One region of the Rhodococcus sp. SJ-2 genome, then DNA from elsewhere that is predicted to be linked to it. Evidence: riboswitches for the same ligand, from Rfam matches in the RefSeq annotation. Region 1 holds a riboswitch; the other holds the start of a gene.
The links. Region 1 has a riboswitch for glycine ahead of gcvP (aminomethyl-transferring glycine dehydrogenase). Riboswitches for the same ligand answer to the same signal wherever they lie in the genome.

Region 1 (5,625 bases):
TGCACGACTACACTGCTCCCGCACCGGATGCAGCGGATCTGCCCCGAGCCATCGACGGGCTGTCTCCGGAGACCTTCGTTCTTCTGGCCGCACACCAGCCGAAACACGTCTTCGAAGCACAGGATCTCGGTGTGGACCTTCAGCTGTCCGGACATACACACGGCGGCCAGATGTGGCCCCTGGGATACATCGTCGCTGCTGCGAATCCCACTGTCACCGGGCTGGACCACTTCGGCGACACCGCAATCTATACGTCACAAGGCGCCGGTGCGTGGGGCCCGCCGGTCCGCGTCGCAACTCCGCCCGAAGTTTCTATTCTTGAGCTCGTCACACAGAAGTAGCTGCGCCGCTGCTCGAGACGGACCTTTCGTCTGTGTGTTTTAGAGGGGAGATTCCGTGTTTACTAAGGGGTGATATTCTGTATATTTTGCTATTCCGTATAGTACGGAATGCTTCAACTTCGAAGTGTGGCTGCGGGCAATGCCCGCAGCCACAGGCTCTCAGCTGCTGTATGCCTCCAGCGGTGGGCACGAGCACACCAGGTTGCGGTCGCCGTGGGCACCGTCGATTCGACGGACCGCCGGCCACACCTTCGCACGCCCCTTCCCTAGCGGGTACACCGCGATCTCACGCGAATATGGATGGTCCCACTCCCCCACCAGGCACTCCGCGGTGTGCGGTGCTCCTCTCAGCGGGTTGTCGTCGACCGCCCACTCCCCTGCCCCGACCCTGTCGATCTCCCCCCGGATCGAGACCATCGCATCGATGAACTCGTCGATCTCGCTCAGATCTTCACTCTCGGTGGGTTCGACCATGAGAGTTCCGGCCACGGGGAAACTCATCGTCGGCGCATGGAATCCGTAGTCGGCGAGACGCTTGGCCACGTCATCGACGGTGACACCGGTGTCCCTGGTCAACTGACGCAGGTCGAGGATGCACTCATGCGCCACCATTCCATTCGCACCCGTGTACAGCACCGGGAAGTACTCGTCGAGGCGTCGTGCAATGTAGTTCGCCGACGCGATCGCAGTGAGCGACGCCCGGCGAAGCCCGGAAGCACCCATCAGCTTGATGTACGCCCACGTGATCGGCAGGATCGACGCCGATCCGTAAGGCGCAGCCGAAACCGGCCCCACGCCGCCGAGACCCGGCACTGCGGGATGCCCCGGGAGGAACGGCGTGAGGTGCGAACGAACTCCGATCGGACCGACTCCCGGTCCGCCACCACCGTGTGGAATGCAGAAGGTCTTGTGCAGGTTCAGATGGCTCACATCGCCACCGAACCTGCCCGGTCGGGCCAGACCCACGAGTGCGTTGAGGTTTGCGCCGTCGATGTACACCTGCCCGCCTGCGTCGTGCACGGCACCGCAGATGTCCTCGATCTCGTGTTCGTAGACGCCGTGGGTCGACGGGTAGGTGATCATGATCGCAGCCAGCCGTTCAGCGTGGTCAGCGATCTTCGCTCGCAGATCGTCGAGGTCGACGTCACCGTTGGGACGGCACGCCACCACCTCGACACGCATACCTGCCATGACTGCAGAGGCGGCATTGGTTCCGTGTGCGCTCGACGGAATCAGGCAGGTGTCGCGGTGGTCGTCACCGCGGCTCAGGTGGTAGTGCCGAATAGCGAGCAGACCTGCGTATTCACCCTGACTGCCTGCGTTGGGCTGTAAGGTGACGGCGTCGTACCCGGTTACTGCGGCGAGCCAGCGTTCGAGATCCGAGATCAGTTCCCGGATTCCTACGGTCTGTTCCGCGGGAGCGAACGGGTGCAAGCCCGCGAACTCCGGCCACGTGATGGCTTCCATCTCCGCAGCGGCGTTGAGTTTCATCGTGCAGGAGCCGAGCGGGATCATGGTGCGGTCGAGCGCGAGATCTTTGTCGGACAACCGTCGCAGATACCGCATCATCGCGGTCTCCGTCCGGTACTTCGTGAACGCCTCATGCTTCAGGAAGTCACTGGTTCGCCCGAGCGCCTCCGGGATGGACGCTCGTTCGGCTGCAACCGTCTCCTCGGCGGCGATACCGAACGCGGAAAGCACACTCGCCACGTGTGCATCTGTCGTCGCTTCGTCGCAGGAGATCGACACGTGGTCCGCGTCGACGAGATACAGATTGACCGACCGCTCAGCCGCTGCCGCCACAACCTCGGCGGCGCGATCCGGAACCCGGACCAGGACGGTATCGAAGAAGTCGTCGTGAACGACCGCGACTCCACCGCGTCGCAGCGACGCAGCAAGACCGGCTGCATGAGCAGCCACTCGTCGTGCGATTCCGGTCAGTCCCTCCGCGCCGTGATACGACGCGTACATCGCGGCGAGAACCGCCAGAAGCACCTGAGCGGTACAGATGTTGCTGGTCGCCTTCTCACGGCGAATATGCTGTTCACGGGTCTGTAGCGCAAGCCGGTAGGCAGAGGCACCGTCAGCATCGACCGAGACACCGACGAGACGTCCCGGCAGATTCCGCGTGTGCGCAGCGTTCACAGCCAGATATCCCGCGTGTGGGCCACCGAATCCCATGGGCACCCCGAATCGCTGAGTGGTGCCGAAGCAAGCATCAGCGCCCTTCTCCCCGGGCGGAGTCATCAGCGTCATTGAAAGGAGGTCCGCGCCCACCGCGACCATCGCACCGCGCTCATGTGCCGCATCGATCACGGGCGCAACGTCGAACACTCGGCCCGACGCACCCGGTACCTGCAGGATTACACCGAAGAACTCACCCTCGGGCAGTCCCTCCTCCACAAGGTCAACGGTGACGAGCTCGATGCCGAGCGGCTCGGCGCGGGTTGCGAGCACCGCGGCGGTTTGAGTGAACAGGTCGGAATCGACGACGAACCGGTGGCTCTGGGACTTGCGGTTGGCACGACGCAGCAAGGTCATCGCTTCCGCCGCAGCAGTGGCCTCGTCGAGCATCGAGGAGTTCGCGACTTCCATACCGGTCAGGTCCGCGACCATCGTCTGGAAATTGAGCAACGCTTCGAGCCGACCCTGACTGATCTCCGGCTGATACGGCGTGTAGGCCGTGTACCAAGCGGGATTCTCGATGATGTTGCGGAGCAGCACCGGCGGAGTGAGCGTGTCGTAGTAACCGTGCCCGATCATGGAGGTGGCGACCGCGTTGCGCGACGCCAAGGCTTTCAGACCGGCGAGAACTTCGTGTTCGCTGAGCGGCGCATCCAGGACACCGAGCCCGTCGGCCACTTCGCCGGCACAGTGGTCGAGAATGCCCGCGGGCAGCGCCTTTGCGACGAGGTTCTCGAGCGTATCGACTCCGACAACGTCGAGGATCCGGCGCATTCCCTGCGCATCAGGTCCGATGTGACGGTCGGCGAAATTCCAGGTGACGGCATCTGTCATCGCAGCTCCCAGGCTGGTCGGCGAGGTTCACACGTGCTCGGTCGGCACGGGCGCTTCCTCCCCCTCTGTCCTGAGCTCGCGAGGCGAGCGCCTGAGAGATTCGGTCCTGGTCGGCGAACCTTTCCCCGTGGGCGGGTGGGTGCTCCCACCACTTTCCAGAGACGTCGTAGCTCACGCGGTCCTGGGTGCCTGAGAGATTGACGGGGAGGTGCTGCTCCTTCGGCGCCCGGACATGTTGGTCCGGGGCTCTCCCGCGGGACGGCGACGCACACCGATTCTAGAGCACGAGCGGGCCGATCGAGTCCACGCTCTCCCGGCGGGTGACGTATGCCCTATCCGATGCGGCGGTTGATACGGTTTCGACGGCGGGAAGCCAGTTCGTCCTCGGGCTTCTCTTCGACGTCGTATCCCTCGGCGCGCTCGGCCGGGAAATCCGCGATACTGCCTGTCAATTCTCGGACTGCCCCACTGACTGCGATACCGAACACACCTTGCCCGCCTTGGAGCAGGTCGACGACCTCTTCCGGGGAGGTGCATTCGTAGACAGTGGTGCCGTCGGAGAAAAGGGTGATCTTGGCCAGGTCCCGTACGCCACGGCTCCGGAGATGATCGACCGCTACGCGAATGTTCTGCAGAGAGACTCCGGTATCGAGGAGGCGCTTGACTATCTTGAGGACCAGAATGTCCTTGAACGAGTACAGGCGCTGGCTTCCGGAACCCGCCGCGCTCCTGATCGAAGGCACTACCAGATTGGTTCGTGCCCAGTAGTCGAGTTGACGGTAACTGATACCTGCAATCTGGCACGCGATCGGGACCCGATAGCCGACAAGTTCATCGGGGACCGAGTTGTCGGGAAACAGCCCCGGCTGCAGATCCTCGGAAGTGTCCGATACCGGTACCGGAGCCACGCGATCGCCGGTGCCGGCACCGAGTTGCTGTCCTTGCGGCCGATCTCGCACTTTGTGACTTCCTCTCGCGCGCCCCGTTGTCCCTCGCCACCACCGACCAGGCGGATCTCCTCCGCATCCGATCCCGTACATCCCCCGGTTCACCCGACTTGTCCCGTAACGGATCAACCAAGCGTACGCCCTGTGTGATTCAGGTCGAGCAGCAACACGCCGACTCGGAAAGTAACGTTCGACATTACACGGGTTCGTCGCAGTGCGTCGTCGAACAACTTCGACCCGAGCCGTCGGCGCGACGAGCAGATCAGCCGTCGGTTGCCTTGAAGTCGTCGGGCGAGACCGATTCGAGGAATTCCTTGAACTTCTCGACCTCGTCCTCCTTCTCCTCGGGCATCGCGAGGCCGGCTTCTGCCAGAACTGATTCCTCGGCAAACACCGGTGCACCGGTGCGCAAGGCGACGGCAACTGCGTCCGAAGGACGACACGAGACCCGCATCTCCCCCTCGAAGAGGAGATCGGCGTAGAACGTACCCTCCTGAAGATCCACTATCCTGACCTCGAGGAGGGCATGACCGAACGCGTCGAGAAGATTCTTGATCAGGTCGTGCGTGAGCGGCCGGGCCGGCTCCACTCCCTGCTGTTCCAGCGCAATGGCGGTGGCCTCCATCTGACCGATCCAGATCGGTAGGTACCGCTCGCCCTCTGCTTCGCGCAGCAGAAGGACAGGCTGGTTCTGGGGTTGCTCGACTCGGATACCGACTATCCTCATCTCGCTCATAGCGGCGCCTCCGTCCCGGTGCCTGTCAGTCGCGTGGTCGCTGACACGTACTGCCTGAATTCTAGTGCGCTCGTTCGTGTACGTCAGGTGCCCGAATCCGGAAGGTGCACCGCTTCCCGTGCTCAATACTGCTGCAGGGCTGCCTCGACGATCGAGGTCAACGATCGAGTGAACCCTGCACCGCCGACTTGACGAGGCACGTGTGCAAGGTCAGAGATAGCGCAGCCAACTCACGAACCATCTCTTCTGCGCGTTCCCGCGCCCCTGCATCGCGTCCCTTGGCGACAGGACCGGCGATCTGGGCGACGAGGCCCGCTTCGCGGTCTGCCGCCAACTTGAACGCGCGTAGGTGCCGGACTTCGAGTCCGAACTGGGACATCGCCTTCGCTGTCCGCGCCAGCAATACCGCATCGTCGTCGAAGAAGCCTGCGGCACCCGGCGTGAGGAGCCCCGCGCCCACCAGCTCGGTGAGGAACACGGTGTCGATACCGGCCCGTTCACAGAGATCGTCTCGACCCACTCGGATCTGGCGGTCGGTACGAAGGTCCTCGGGAGAAACCTCGCCCCGCGCGACCGCGAGCTG
Region 2 (5,625 bases), 270 kb from region 1:
GACGGGCAAGGACGGACGCGTCTGTTCGCAATGCGCCCCGCCGCGTTCCTCGTCGACGGTGCCCCCGTCACGCTCGTGCGGCCCAAGACTCGTCCTGCTGCTCGGCCCACGGTGTCCGCCTCCGGATCGACGCGCGTGGAGGGGCTGCGGGCACGCGTGGCTCGGGGAAGCCGCATCTGGGTGGAGGGCGTACACGACGCGGCGCTCGTCGAGCGAGTGTGGGGGCACGACCTGCGCGTCGAAGGGGTTGTCGTCGAACAACTCGAGGGACTCGACAATCTCGGTGCCCGGCTCACGGAGTTCGAACCGGGCCCGGGCCGGCGCGTGGGTGTCCTCGCCGATCACCTCGTCACCGGTTCCAAGGAAGAACGACTCACCGCGAATCTCGGCCCGCACGTGATGGTCACCGGTCACCCGTACATCGACGTGTGGCAGGCCGTGAAGCCGCAAGCGCTCGGCATCAGCGCCTGGCCCACCATCCCGCGTGGTCAGGACTGGAAGACGGGTGTGTGCCGCGAACTCGGCTGGGGTACCCCGCAGGACGGCTGGCGGCGCGTGTATTCGGCGGTGAACTCGTTCCGCGATCTCGAATCGAACCTCATCGGTGCGGTCGAACGGCTCGTCGATTTCGTCACCGATCCAGGGGAGGGCTGAAAGACCGCCCCTCTCCGGGGCCGTCCGAGCGAGCGACGACGAACCAGCATGGCGACTGTCGAACATGTTGCGGCAGAAGGGACTCCACAGATCTGGGGTGCTGTGTTCCTGCCCTCGCCGAATGGCGGTGGCCGGACTACTCGTCCGTGCTGTGCCACAGGAATGGACCGTGCCCGCCGAGATCCTGCCGGAGCCGTTGCGGCCGTCGTGAAGCTGCAGCAATAGGGGACGCGGTTCTTCCTGAGGAACGACTGCGCGACACGGGTTCCGGACGAACCGCTCCTACCAGCGCTGCTGCTGTCGTGTCCGATTTGTGGTTCGATGGGGGCTGTGGCGGCGTTGATATGGCTGATCGTAGGAGTGGCTCTGGCCGCGGGTGAAGCGCTGACCGGAGACTTCGCGTTGCTCATGCTCGGGGGCGCCGCACTTGCTACCGCCGGTGTCTCGGCGGCGACCGACTTCCCGGTGTGGGCCGACGCGATCGTGTTCGGAGCGGCGTCGCTACTGCTGTTGCTGGGGGTGCGGCCCGCACTCCGCCGCCGGTACGCCACGCCGCCCGCCTTGCCGACCGGAATAGAGGCGCTTCCCGGAAAACCCGCTGTGGTTCTGGAGCAGGTCGACGAGAGGTCGGGCCGCGTGAAGATCGACGGCGATGTATGGACCGCGCGGGCGCTCGACGCGACCGAAGTGTACGAACCCGGCACGACCGTGACAGTGATGCAGATCGACGGCGCTACTGCCGTCGTATGGAGGGGTGTGTAGAGGATGGAAGCGTTGATCGTGCTCGCCGTAGTGGTGGCACTGGTCGTGATAGTCGTGGCGAAATCGGTGTCGCTGGTGCCGCAGGCCGAGGCGGCGGTGATCGAACGACTCGGCCGGTACTACCGAACGGCCTCGGGTCAGCTGACCTTCCTCGTGCCGTTCGTCGACCGGATCCGGGCAAAGGTGGATCTGCGTGAGCGGGTCGTCTCGTTCCCGCCGCAGCCGGTGATCACCCAGGACAACCTGACGTTGAGCATCGACACGGTTGTGTACTTCCAGGTCACCAATCCGCAGGCCGCGGTCTACGAGATCAGCAACTACATCGCCGCTGTCGAACAGTTGACGGTGACGACCCTGCGCAACGTGGTCGGCGGGATGACCCTCGAAGAGACCTTGACGTCGCGTGATTCGATCAACGGACAGCTTCGCGGGGTGCTGGACGAGGCCACCGGCCGATGGGGGCTGCGGGTAGCTCGCGTCGAACTCAAGAGCATCGATCCACCGCCGTCGATCCAGGAATCGATGGAGAAGCAGATGAAAGCGGATCGCGAGAAGCGCGCGATGATCCTCACCGCCGAGGGGCACCGCGAAGCCGCGATCAAGACCGCCGAGGGTGACAAGCAGTCCCGCATCCTGTCGGCGGAAGGCGCCAAACAAGGGGCGATTCTCGAAGCGGAAGCCGATCGGCAGTCGCGGATCCTGCGTGCTCAGGGCGACCGTGCGGCCAGCTATCTGGAGGCACAGGGTCAGGCGAAGGCGATCGAGAAGGTGTTCGCAGCGATCAAGGCAGGCAAACCGACACCGGAACTGCTTGCCTACCAGTACTTGCAGACCCTGCCGGAGATGGCGCAGGGCGACGCGAACAAGGTGTGGCTACTGCCCAGCGACTTCGGTGATGCCCTCAAGGGATTCGCGAAGAACCTCGGTGCGCCCGGCGACGACGGCGTGTTCCGGTTCGAGCCGAGCCCGGTCGAGGAGGATCTGCAGCGTCCCGAGGACGACTCGGCCGAGGTCGAGGACTGGTTCACCACCAAGAGCGATCCGGCCGTGGCGAAGGCCGTCGCCGAAGCGGAGGCGGTGGCACGCAAGCCGGTCGACCCCGATGTGCCCGGATCGGCTTCGCGGCACCAGGCAGGCCAGACCGCAGGAACGCCGCCGCAGGCGTTGCCGCAGTCACAGCCTGCGCAAGATGGGTGGATGCCCACCGGTGAGCCGGAGCAGGAAGCGGATCCCCAGCAGTACCCGCCCCAACAGCAGTAGCGCTTCCGCTGGTACCCGTCGCGGCCCGCACATCCGATGTGCGGGCCGCGACGTTGTCATGCCGCCGATCCGACCTGCGCTGCGGGAATCTTGCTGCGGCGCCGGCGACCGGTGGCGAGCGGGAGCGTCATCGCCGCGATGATCATCCCGGCGCCGAGGGTGGCGAGGAGTGAGATCGATTCGCCGAACGCCAGGGCACCGAGAATCAACGCGACCACGACCTCGAGATATGACAGCCCCGACAATTCCGCGGCCCGCAGGTGCTTGCCCGCGACGACGAGCAGACCCAGAGCGAGCAGACCGCACACGACGAAGAATCCGGCGGCCCACGCCCAGTTCATAGCGGTCATGCCCGTTACGTCGGGCCGGGTGACCACGACCATCGCCGCGGTCGCGACCGCACCGAAGGCGAAGTTCCAGAAGCTGCGGACGTCGGCGGGCATATCGGAGCGATACCGGTAGCAGAGCAGCGCCAGACCGTAGAAGAGGCCCGACGCGACGCCGAGCACCGTACCCAGGCTCTCCTGGTCGGACCCTGCTGGCGGGTCACCGCCGATCAGTCCGGCGGCCAGCAGCATTCCGGCGAACGCGGTGACCAGCGACAGGGCGTCCAGACGCGTGATCGATTCTTTGAGAAGAACCCGGGCAAGCACCGTTGCGATGAGCGGACCGAGATAGTGCAGAACAACGGCCCGCGACAGATCGGTGAGCAGCGTGGAAGACAGATAGGTGGCCAGCGACAAGCCGAGGAACACGCCGCCGAGCACGATCGACGGTGACAACCGCGTGCGGCGGATCGCGCCGAGCCGACGGGAGAAGGCGATCAGGAGCAGCATCCCCACGGTGCCGACGAGCATCCGGCCCAGGGTCAGAGCCTCGCCCAGTGCTGCGCCGGGCGGGGTGGCCATGCGACCGAAAAGCCCTGCGGCGCCCATGGCGGTTGCGGAAATGACGATGGCGGCGATGCCGAGCCGTCGATTCGTACGCGCAGGCCGGGGCGTGGTCGTCGGTGCGACGGGAGCGGGCACAGTCTGGACGCGCGGGGATGCGCCGACGGTCAGCGTCAAGGAACTTCCTCCGGACAGGGTGCATCACGCACCGGGGGCGGTGGTTCCCCGCTCTGTCATCGGACCTGAGAGCTTTCACGGATCCTGTCGGATCCGCCTACACCGTCGGTGAGCCCCGAAGGACTGCTTTCCAGAGTTGCCTCGCGTGCGGCGGTCTGTGGGCCTGAGAGATTCCCGGGAGGTTGCTCCTTCGGCGCCCGCAGATGCGGGACTCTCCCGCCGCAGTTCAATGGCATATTCAGTTGCGCCCGCAAGTATGCCAGTCCGGCTGTGTCGATGAGAACTCAAGTGATCAAGGCGTGGCCGACCCCACACGCCGCGGCGGCCCACAACACACTCGTCGACGTGCCGATGATGAATTGCTCGGACGCCTGCGGTTCACGCAGTTCCGGGTATCTGGCCAGGCCTTTGACCGCCATGATGATCGCGATGCCTTCCGGCCATCCCGCCAGGATGGATGCCGCGACCGCGCCGCGCTCGAGGACGCCGATGACCCGGCCGCCGCGTAGCGGCCCCGGTGGTGGGGTCGGTGTCGGTCCCGCGTCGGGCTGCCGCCTGGCGATCCGGAACGCGACGAGCACGGCCGGTCCGCCCCCGGTGATGGCGACGACGGTGGTGAGGGTGAGCGTCGCCCCGAGCGCGAAACCCTGAGCGGGATCGGTTGCGGCTGCGGTGAGAGCCGCTGACCCGAGTGCGATCGCGGTCACTGCCGCCCCGATCCACACCGGAAGCCGCGGGATCAAGGACAGGGCAGGCGCGGCGGCTGCGACAGCGAGGAGCGCCAGAGAGGTGACGGTCAACGATCGGCCCTTTCGAGGAGTCGGTGCAGCAACAGACGGCCGGCGAGTTCGGCCTGCCACCCGGCAGTGAGCAGGCGCTGGGACACGGCCTGTTTACTGATGCCGAGTTCGGTGGCGATCTCGGACTGGGACAGTCCGGCGCGCGCAAGCGTGACGGCTTCGACACCCTGGTCGGTACGGCGCACCACGATGGTCGCGAGGAGGGTCAGGGCCGCGTCGACGTCGGATGCCGAATCGGCGTCGGTGCCGTCGGCAGCGATTCGGCCGGGCGCATTCTTGGCGCGTTCTACGGCGGTGCGGGCGTGCTCGAACGCGGGACCGCGACCGGCTCGGGTCTGGGCAGGAAGCGGTGTTTCGACGGGGCCGATCCCGATGCCGATACTCCAGTTGTCCCGCTCGAGCAGATCCAATGCGAGATCGATCACCGTGCCGGAGTCGTCGGACACGGCCTGGACTTCGTCGCCGGCGGTGCGTTCGAACTTGCGGAGCAGGGGAACGTCGTGGAGTTCGACGAGCAGATCTTCGACGCGATCGATGTCGCGGCGACTGCCGCGTTGGTCGACCGTCAACACGTACATGGAACAAGGATGGAGGCTTGAAATCAAGAAATCAAGCCTTCAGGCTTGTCTCCTCGTCTTGGGTGCCCGTGATGGCATCAAGTGCCGACCCCGCAGGCTGAGGAAGGCGTGCCTCGAGTAGGAGGCCGCCGACACCGAGCACAATGCAGAGCGCCGTCACTGCCACCAATGCAGGACTCGACTGCCCGGTGAGCACGTCGCCCAGCAGCACCACGGCAACGGTGCCAGGCAGGATCCCGATCACGGTGGCGACGGTGTACGGCGCCAGGCGCACGGACGACACCGCGCAGCAGCAGTTCACGACGAAGAACGGCGCCGCGGCGATCAATCGCAGCGACCCGACGGCAAGCCAACCGCGCCGGGCGAGACGCAGATCGACGGCCTTCGCTGCAGGATGGGTCAGGTATGACGTCACGACACCCCGACCCAGCGCCCGTACCAGCAGGAACGCGAGGACTGCGCTTACCGTGGTGGCTGCCGTGGTGACCGCGATACCCACGGCGG

Region 2: linked by a shared signal. The riboswitch ahead of ACSYG9_RS22900 (EamA family transporter) and the one ahead of gcvP (aminomethyl-transferring glycine dehydrogenase) in region 1 are both predicted to bind glycine.

The regions. Positions count from the first base shown of each region.
Region 1 covers NZ_CM132340.1:5,147,548-5,153,172, forward strand. The annotation lists gene ACSYG9_RS24025 (metallophosphoesterase) at 1-341, shown strand, start outside; gene gcvP (aminomethyl-transferring glycine dehydrogenase) at 501-3,359, opposite strand; glycine riboswitch at 3,526-3,623, opposite strand; gene ACSYG9_RS24035 (MerR family transcriptional regulator) at 3,692-4,318, opposite strand; gene ACSYG9_RS24040 (bifunctional nuclease family protein) at 4,569-5,042, opposite strand; gene ftsR (transcriptional regulator FtsR) at 5,200-5,625, opposite strand, start outside.
Region 2 covers NZ_CM132340.1:4,877,361-4,882,985, forward strand. The annotation lists gene ACSYG9_RS22885 (DUF3097 domain-containing protein) at 1-654, shown strand, start outside; gene ACSYG9_RS22890 (NfeD family protein) at 976-1,416, shown strand; gene ACSYG9_RS22895 (SPFH domain-containing protein) at 1,420-2,676, shown strand; gene ACSYG9_RS22900 (EamA family transporter) at 2,733-3,743, opposite strand; glycine riboswitch at 3,885-3,972, opposite strand; gene ACSYG9_RS22905 (hypothetical protein) at 4,028-4,543, opposite strand; gene ACSYG9_RS22910 (hypothetical protein) at 4,540-5,121, opposite strand; gene ACSYG9_RS22915 (VTT domain-containing protein) at 5,153-5,625, opposite strand, start outside.